3 regions of the Paenibacillus sp. V4I5 genome follow, and region 3 is predicted to be linked to each of the others. Evidence: riboswitches for the same ligand, from Rfam matches in the RefSeq annotation. Region 3 holds a riboswitch; each other region holds the start of a gene.
The links. Region 3 has a riboswitch for cyclic di-GMP ahead of QFZ78_RS35440 (response regulator). Riboswitches for the same ligand answer to the same signal wherever they lie in the genome.
Positions count from the first base shown of each region.

Region 1: another riboswitch for cyclic di-GMP. It lies ahead of QFZ78_RS25625 (hypothetical protein); the one in region 3 lies ahead of QFZ78_RS35440 (response regulator).
Region 2: another riboswitch for cyclic di-GMP. It lies ahead of QFZ78_RS10250 (hypothetical protein); the one in region 3 lies ahead of QFZ78_RS35440 (response regulator).

Region 1 is NZ_JAUSZB010000002.1:5,174,752-5,178,033, reverse strand. It holds gene QFZ78_RS25635 (metallophosphoesterase family protein) at 120-1,247, shown strand; gene QFZ78_RS25630 (hypothetical protein) at 1,268-1,531, opposite strand; gene QFZ78_RS25625 (hypothetical protein) at 1,713-1,955, opposite strand; cyclic di-GMP riboswitch class I at 2,002-2,096, opposite strand; gene QFZ78_RS25620 (S-layer homology domain-containing protein) at 2,377-3,282, opposite strand, start outside.
Region 2 is NZ_JAUSZB010000002.1:1,769,672-1,772,953, forward strand. It holds gene QFZ78_RS10245 (GDYXXLXY domain-containing protein) at 1-1,483, opposite strand, end outside; gene QFZ78_RS10250 (hypothetical protein) at 1,651-2,001, opposite strand; cyclic di-GMP riboswitch class I at 2,038-2,132, opposite strand; gene QFZ78_RS10255 (ABC transporter ATP-binding protein) at 2,489-3,282, opposite strand, start outside.
Region 3 is NZ_JAUSZB010000002.1:7,452,091-7,455,372, reverse strand. It holds gene QFZ78_RS35450 (ABC transporter substrate-binding protein) at 1-708, opposite strand, end outside; gene QFZ78_RS35445 (hypothetical protein) at 972-1,319, opposite strand; cyclic di-GMP riboswitch class I at 1,636-1,724, shown strand; gene QFZ78_RS35440 (response regulator) at 1,836-2,198, shown strand; gene QFZ78_RS35435 (ParA family protein) at 2,639-3,282, shown strand, end outside.

The DNA.
Region 1 (3,282 bases), 2.3 Mb from region 3:
GGCGCATCTAAGACCTGTGTCAGTCAAAAACAGTGTTTATACGACAGACATATTGGTTAAATACTTAACAAACTTGGTAACCCGCGCTTTTATCCTGGGAAAAGGAAGGTTTTACTTATATGAAACAACAATTACAAACGTTAACTATACGCATCCTGTTATCCGCTTTATTCCTTCTACTACTCCCTACCTTTGCTTGGGAAGCAACGGCGATAGCGCCTGTTTCGAAATCATTTATGGCGGATATTCTTAGTAAAGAGCCACTGCCTATGGTAAAACTTTTTCGTACTATTCCTAAAAAAACATCCACAGCAAGTAATGAACCACTCTTTTCTTTTTCCGTGCTGAGTGACGTACATGTGGGTGCAGAAGACGAAGATTCACAAAAGCGCTTCCGTGCGGCTTTAGCCGATCATCATCTCATCCGACCTGACAGCAGACTTATGGTGCTCAATGGTGACCTCAGCAATGGCAACGAAGCAGATAATCGGAGTCTAGTCAGCATTATGAGCGAACACACCTTACCTCCCGTTCATGCAACGATGGGTAATCATGAGTATTATGGGATGTGGCAAACGGAGAATGGCGATCAGGATACCAGCAAGCTGAATCCGAAATGGACAAGCCAAAAAGCAATTGACCTGTTCCATCAGATGTTTAACTATGAAAAGCCCTACCATGAGCTCGTCATGGAGGACTATCACTTTCTATTTCTTGGTGGTGAATTTTATCGCGATGTGGATCCTAACGTGAAAGAGGATGCCTATCTATCCACTGAACAACTTACTTGGTTTCAGGAAAAATTGAAGGCAGCTGCGGCTGCAGCGCCGGACAAGCCTATTTTCGTTTTCTTGCATCAACCACTCGTTCATACCGTGGACGGCTCGGATCAAGAGCTCGGAGTTGTACAGCATCAAGAGCTCAGGGCGATTGTGAATGCATATCCGAATATTGTGTTCTTCAGTGGACATACCCACTGGAATTTGGAGACGACTAAGCAGATAAAACAGTTGGAGTTCCTAGCCGTATCCAGCGCCTCAGTACAGGAAATATGGAATGCAAATAATGAGCCTGAAGGCAGCGCGGCTAGCCAGAGCATCGTTGTGGACGTTTATATGGACCGTATCGTGATTCAGGGGCGTGAGCATTCGGAGAAGAGGTGGATTGAGCCGGCATTTGTGAAGCGTTATGGGGGGAATAATAAAGGCATCCAAGCGATTATGGTCGGACAACGCAATAAAAGCTAAGTCTAGCCGAGTGGCCAAGCTTAGCTTTTTTGCACATCATCTAACAAAGAACCATCACAAAACATTAATGAAGCAGCGTAACCTGCAGTAAGTGCAGATAAGTACCATACCGCCTCTTCCGTAATGAGATCAATTTCCTTAAATGTTTGCGTTTCAAAATCATTCATGTCATTAATCCCTACAAATAATAAGGCCAATAGAAGGGGAAATGCGAAAAGGCAGACTATATAGATGAATAAGCCTATAGAAATGGCTTTGATATTCGCATCTCTTATAAATATCATTTTTGTTCCACCTCTTCTTTTACAGCCCTTCCGGAACAGGAATACTCTGAATCTTATTTAGTTGGTTATAAGAAACGATAACCGTGCTTTTAATATCCCGCGGTTCACAATCATCAAGATCCATAATATCAAAAACAATCTCTAGTCGAACCGGAAGCGATGTTAGAATTAAGACAATTCTTTATGAAGCAAAAAAAGTTTTGTCCGGAAAACCGTCTCCCTCTGCATAACATCTTGCAATAGCTGAAGCAGCCTTCATGAACATATGGTCTTTGGTAGTACCTGGAACTCTCTCTAGCTGCCGAAATTCTTCATGAACTAGATTAAATTCAATTTCACCCAAACTTTCTTCTGTTGGACCAAATTTGTAAATGACCTTTTCGGCATCGTCGAACACTTTAATCAGCATAAGATAGGTTGCCATTTTGGGACCCTCCTTTCTTTTTTGGCAATAAAAAAACAAGCCTCTAAAGAGTAACCCGGCTATCGTCCCATGAAGTGTGACTCATGGCTTAGACCCGTGGCTTTGCGTCTCCACCTTTCGATGGATTTGCCTTTGTTCATTATTGCTTGATATTAGGTGTGTTTCGCTCATTATTGCTAGTCGTAAAGAACTAACTATTTCCATGGTATTCCATAAAATAATGAAATTCAACATATTTCTACAAAAAAGAGGTGCTCAGTACACAATGTGTGTGATTTTACACAAAAAAGTTTAAGTAGGACAATGTTCTTGGCGTTACGCCCTTCTCCATTAATACCTACCATCGTGCTGATATCCCGTCCTACAAATAAGGAACGACCGTTCCCATCTAGGGTACGGTCGCCACATTCACCTGCTACATTTAATTAATAAAATTTAAAACCTTTAAAGCTTGGTACAGTATCTTAGCACTTTGTCCTCGGTCCGCTAGCGTTGCAGGGGAGAAGGTCGAATCGGTAACACCATTAACAATGCCTTCCTGTATACCAACGGCAACAGCCTCTCTTGCCCATGGTTGAATGCTCAATTGATCTCCAAATTTGTTAATAGCCGCATTCTTTTCTGTTTCCGTTAATTGTTTTGTGTATCCACCTGCTTGCAGCATGCTGTGAACCATTTTCATCATTTCCTGACGGGTAATCGGTTGGTCTGGTTTAAAGGTACCATCCTCATATCCACTTACTAAACCAACCTCAACAGCAGCATACACAGGTGCAGCATACCATGCGTTTGTCTGTACATCATTAAATTTTGCAGGCAATCCACTCTTAGGCTGAATGCCCAGCCCTCTTATAAGTAAGGCAGCAAATTCAGCACGTGTAACTGGTCTGTCATATCCGAAAGAACCGTTATCATAACCAGAAATAATGAATTTAGATGCCAGGGTTTCAATTGCCTCCTTGGCAAAATGAGACGAAGGTACATCTTCAAAGGTTTTTACATTCTTCACTAAGGAATAAATAGAATTACCCTTACGCATCATATTTGCTTGCAGTGTTCCATCTTCACTAACCGTGAAAAACGTTGGAACTGGGTAGTAAGAATTCGTAATGGGATCAAAGACCACACCAACCAAATTCTTGCTAGCAGTAATGTTCGTCATCCCAGGAACCAATAGAGAATGCTGAATATAAGAATTTACTGAGGTTATTTCGATTTGTTTATCCCCAGACGCAGCTTGTATTGTAAAGTCAATTGGTTTCAATACTTGCTCTGCTGAGGATTGTTGAAGCAGGATGCCAAAAGACTTTTCTAACTCAGCATCAAT
Region 2 (3,282 bases), 5.7 Mb from region 3:
CATTGGCTATATAATACCAAGATGACTCCGCTATAAAGGTTAAGGCGAATAAAGTTAACAGAAATGAAGGAAAACTGCTGTAAAGAATAGGCTGTCTGACTCCCGCATTTGCTATAACCTGACCAAAGGCAAACATAAGGAATAATAAGCTGGTAAGCACTGTAAGGACTATAATGCCGCTATCGATCCAATTGATTAGTACGAACGCAGCAATTATGACGGCAGCAAGAAAGAAGAATATGCGATGTACCAAACCAGTAATGTAGATAAAAGCTGCAACCGTAAGAGCAAGGAAAACCAAGAGAATAGGAACATTTTCCGTAAAAACAGCCGCTCCCGCGCCAAGCAGCAGTCCACTAATGAGAATCGTGTATCGCACTAATGCATTTAGTTTTTTCGCTATGATCATCGCAATGACAGTGACAAAACCAAAACCTATCAATACATTCTCCGGTTCATCAAATCCTAGTACAACTGTAACGATCCCAATGATCGTCAAGCTTCCCAGAATCGAACCAATAATGATGACTGATACAGTGAGAACACGGACGACCCATTTGGTAAAATCGCCATCCGGCTTTGCTTGATCCGAAGCTTCTAGATCTGAGTGATTTTCCGGATCCAAATGCTTGGATGCAGGATTCCAAGAACGAATAAAGTTCATGAAATTTACATTCGCAAAGATGAACAAGATAATAAACAACAAGCTGGCAATGAAAAACAACTCGTTATAATGCTGGATAATAAGCTCGATATATTTGACGGTCACCGAGATCGATACCCACAAACCCGCAAACAATAGATAAGCTTTGTTCCTCGTCTTGTGTGTATAGTAAATCGCTATCGCAAGTACTAGGACGAGAGGTAAGTTCATAAAGACACCGTACTTTTCGTACTCTTGTGAATTGGAAGCCACGACTAAAACAGCCATCCCAACTTGAAAAGAGATCCATTTGAGAAAAGACGATTGCAAAAGCCCCTGCTCGGTCAGAACATACAAGATGCCATTCGCAATGGAGATTCCGAGCCAGATGGCAATTTGGATGATTTCCGCATCTGAACTCCCTCCCCAACGTCCAAAGAAATAAATCCCATAAGCGAGATGGCCCAAAATATAGGCCAGTGCATAGTAGGGCTGCCATCTAGTTAATAGGGCAAGTAAAAATGCCGGAATGAACCATACGGCGAACAAGCTGTAACTGTCAGCATGAGAATTGTAGGTTTGCCCAATGAGCCCAACACCTACACCGAAGGATATACAGCTCGCAAACAGGCTAAGTTTACTTAGAAACTGCCTGCCATTTTGGCGAGAAAGCCATACTGATAAGCCGTAAAAGCCCATAATGAGCACAAAGATAGGAATGAATTTCTCCCAGCGGTTTAATTTCTCCCAATTCGTAGCAAAAAAATATACAATGGCGGTTAGTAGAGCACTAGCTCCCAATACATAGCCTAGTTGAATCGTAACAAATTTAGATTTCATGATGATATTCCTCCTCTCGCTTACTTCTTATTGTACTAGAGATGTTCAGTTTGAGAAGTACTATCTATTCCTAGTACCAGATCATTAGCCTATGGATGACAAGACTTTAAAATAACAAAAAAGCCAGCACTAGGCTGGCAAGTATCGAATGAAGAAAGCCGTTATATTCAATCTGTATTCTTAAACTTTTGAACAGAACTTTGCAGTACAACAGCCATATCAGATAGTTGGCGAATCGCTGAGGTTATTTCCTGAATGGAAGCACTTTGCTCTTGAGCCGCCGCCGCCACTTCCTCGTAGCCTGCAGATTGTTCCTCAGTAATTCCAGAGATTTTCTGCATGGCGTTAGAAATAGTCTCAAAGGATCTTTCCGCTCTCTCTAATGTATGGATCAAGTGGTCTGTCCGATTGGAGAAAACAGAAATTCCATTAAAAATAACTTTAAAACTTTCATACGTATCGTTAATCCAGCTTTGACCTTGTTCAACGGCTTGATTTCCTTGAACAATGCTCTCCATGACAAGAATGCTGTCATTTTGGGTACTGGAAACGAGCTCGGTGATTGAGCTTGCGGCTTTCGTGGATTGCTCCGCCAGTAGTCCCTCTAGCTTTGCGTCCCTATTTTTCAATAGGTTTGCCATTATAAAGTTGTAGGTGAAAATTCCCATCTTCGACAATAATCGACAACAAAACTTTACAATTTTATACATTAGTATAGTATAGTAATATAAATAAAACAACACAATTTTCCAGTATTGTTTGTAAAGATAGTATATTGTAACTATATTGCTTTTTTAACATTTTCCCTAACCAAAGGTAAAATAGGATCAAAACTCTCTCTCAAGACAGATATACCAATCCATTTATGCAATACAACGATAGAAACTTTTAGAGTCTTTCTAGGACTTTTATCACGCATATAAAATGAAGAAAAGCTTCGTCACGATTTCCTAACAAGGAGTCGGACAAAGCTTATTTTCACACCTCAGTTGCGGTGCATGTCTGCTATGAAATCGTTTGCGCAGCATCCATATTCCCCTGTGAATGCAGATATAATTGCTCGTAATAGCCACGAAGCGCAAGTAATTGAGCATGGTTCCCTTCTTCAACAATTTTCCCCTGACTCATTACAATGATGCGGTTAGCATGCATAATGGTCGAGATGCGATGCGCGATAACAAGTGTCGTTCTTCCCTCAGCAACGACCTGCAGCGCGGATTGAATCAACTGCTCCGTTTGTGAATCCAAATTCGCTGTAGCTTCATCTAGAATTAGTACTTTCGGCTGGAATACGATAATTCGCGCGAACGAGATCAGCTGTCTCTCTCCTGCGGAAAGCCCGCTTCCTCTCTCGGATATGCGTGTCTCATAACCATCCTTCATTCGTGAAATGAGAATGTCTGCCCCAACCATCCGGCATGCCTCTATAACTTCCTCACGCGTTATGGTTTCATCGAACATCCGGACATTGTCCAGAATACTGCCTGCGTATAAGTACGGTTCCTGCTGCACAAGTCCAACCATACGATGGAGTACGGCCTGCGGGATATCACGAAGATCCGTGCCATCAATGCGGATACTTCCCTCCTGCACATCATAAAAGCGGCAAAGCAGACTAATCAGCGAGCTCTTACCAGCACCCGTCGTCCCCACAATACCAATCAATTCGCCGGGTTCAATATGAAGCTCTAGATCCTCAATAACAGTTGTATCCTTCAAATAACCAAAATGCACATGGTTGAAATGAATGTCCCCTTTCACGTCGGGCAACGAGGGCGGCGACACGCCTTCCTTATCCC
Region 3 (3,282 bases):
TACGAATTCGGAGGTTTGGCCGTAGTATTTAACGACTCCTTTGTTCAACTCCTTAATTTTTGCAAAAGCTTGATCCTCATTAAACGTAGCATTTCCAGCAACGACAGATGCTGCATCCAAGACCATTGGGCCAGTTGTCCCCGTGATGTTAGGAAGTGTCAGCTTTTTGGAGAGTTCTGGACTCCATAGGTCGCTCCATGACTTGATTTCTTTGGTTGTTGCTTTCGGATTGTAAGCAATGCCTAGTCGACCTACCGTGTAGGCTGGACCATAATCTTCACCCAGCGGCGCCTTGGCCAGATCATAAATGTCTTTCAAATTCGGAATCCTACTGCGGTCGATCTTATCGAACAGTCCCGCTTCAATTCCTTGTTGTGCGTAATAGTCAGATAAATAAATGAGATCCACACTCGAGCTGCCCTGCTTCACTTTGTTCATACGTTCTGCGTTATTTCCTATCTCCAGAACAATCTTGGCATTATGCTCCTTCTCAAACGGCGCGTACACTTCTTTCTTAAAGAAATCATCCGCAAAACCCCAGGTGGAAATGATTAAAGTTGTAGGTTCCCCTTTGGATGCCGCTGTGGCAGCTGCTGTGGGTGCTGTCGTAGCTCCACTTGTATTACCCTGGTCCTTCGTGCCGCAACCTGTTAAGGCTAGTCCTACTACAGATAAAGAAATTAAACCACGAACCATTTTTTGTCTCATCATTCATCGTCCTCCCAAGTTTTATCATGTATAATTTTAATGCGTGAATCCCCTGTTAAATTTTTACTAGTATTCTTCATGACCCCAGAAATATGCGCGTTTCGCCTTAAATCCAGCTATACAAAAAAAAAAGAAAAGTACCCTTGATAGAAAGAAGCTTCTAATCAAGAGCACTCTTCATTGTAAACAATGCAAAGTGACATCTATTGGTATACATGTGGTTTCCTCTTAAGATAAATCAAAAGAGAACACCTTCGACTAAACTATTCGGTTTGTTTAAGAATAATGTTCGTTATTGCCCATTGCGTCGGCGGATCATAATCCCTTAATACCGCATCCATGGATAAGCCCAGTTCTTGCTCCAGCCTGTCCCGGATTCTCTTCTTGTATATAGAGGACATATAAAAATCGACTTCGTGTTTGAGCGTTGGCGCCTCGCCTTCCAATGCAGTTGAACGCGGTGAGCGGCGGTGCTTGGCATGAAAAGTAATAATATTCTGATCAATTGAAACCTTCAGCAATGTTGTGCCAAACCCAAACAACTCTTTGGAGATTTCGTTATAGAGGTGACACAGCTTCTTCTTGTATTCATTAGAATCTAGTTGTGGCATGGAATCACCTTCAAGATCAATTATCAACCCTTATGCGTTAAAATCTATCTTAATAATACATAGGATTTCAGAATTAATCAAGAGAATCGTTCGTCTTTCTCACTGAAATCGGGCATTATTTACCTATAACACATCTAAATGATCCAATTTCCCGAATGTCTTACAAATATTGCTTGATATTCGCGACGGATTCGGGCAGCATAACTCATCTTGGTTAACATAAATCAAGGGCTGCCTCGCTGAAACTTTTAATACTAGTACTTTATTACTAGTATTAAGAGTGCTATACTTTAGAATACATAGTAATTCTTCTGCTAAACGATAAGAGCAAAGCTAATGAAAATTAGTGACGCAAAGCTAAAGGAGCTAAGGCGAAATACTTCGCTATGCTTGCCAGTTACCGAAGGAAGGGATATATCCACAACTCCCCTTATTCTTCTTTTAAGGGGAGTTTTCCTTATGTTCTATAACAGTAAATAGCTAGGTAGAAAGTCCCTCTGAAAGGTGATAATTAATATGGCGAGACTAATGGTTGTTGATGATTCTATCTTTATGCGATTGATGATTAAGAACATCCTCTTAGAATTAGGGCATGAAATTGTAGCCGAAGCATCGAATGGACTTGAGGCCATCTCTCTTTTTTTACAGCATTCACCTGACATGATTACGTTGGATATCACAATGCCCGAGATGGATGGTATTACGGCATTAAAGGAAATTAAAAGTTACAAGAGCGATTCAAAGATCATTATGGTATCCGCAATGGGGCAACAATCCTTTGTTATTGAAGCCATTACCCTTGGCGCTAGAGATTTTATTGTGAAGCCTTTTGATAAAGACAGGGTAGCTGAAGCTGTAAAAAAGGTACTGAGTTCGTGAATGCCCACAATGCTCTCCACCTGAATGCCTCGCCATTCAACTTTTTGGACCATCACTTATTTAGCCGTGATTATGTATTTCGATACGGATTCATTCTTACTCTACTAATGATTACGGTTTTACATGTATCTGTTTTTCCAAAGTTTGATATATATGCTTTCTATCTACTTTCTGTCATATTTTGGGCATCGGATTTTCGAATAAACCGCTGGTGGTTCTAATCATTCTTTGTTCATTCGTAGTTTTGTTGAGGTCCTATTATTTTGGCGAAAAGTGACCTTATGGATACATATACAGAAAATTGATTTGAAAGAGAAATTCCTGGCGCTATGGTTGCCGAATACACTCTCAACTTGACCGTGCATGACCCCCTTTTAAATAGATCTATTGTAGAACTATATACAGGAATAAAGGTTTACAGAAATAAGGAGGAATGGGTTATGGGAGCCATTATTTCAATCGGTAATCAAAAAGGCGGCGTTGGCAAAACGACAACCACGGCCATCACGGGGTATCTTCTCTCTAAGAAGTACAAGGTTCTCTGTGTCGACTTCGATAGCCAAGGCAATTTGACACAGTTTCTTACTCAACGAGATATACACGATTACTCCAAAATGACTATTTTTGAGGCATGTAAAAACATGAATCCCACCCCCTACATCCGCAAGTTAACCTACAACCTTCACTTCATTCCGGCTGATGAAATGCTTGCAACTCTGCCCATGCTTATCCATCAAAATCCTTCAATGAGTTCGACCATTTTGAGAGATACACTACATAAAGTAAAGGCCAGATACGACTACATACTTATTGATTTACCTCCAAATCTCGGAGAGCACACGATTAATGGTTTAGTAGCTTCCGACTATGCAATCGTCATGCTACAATGCGAACCAATGTGTTATGACGCGCTGGACAGATACATCGCAACAATGATTCACATCAAAGAGGTTAAAAAACTGGACCTTGTTTTATGCGGCATATTGCCAACAATGATCGATTCTAGAACAATCATTGATAAAACAATCATTGATAGGGTAAGGAGAGAATACGAGGGAGTTGTGTTTCGATCGGAAATAAAGCG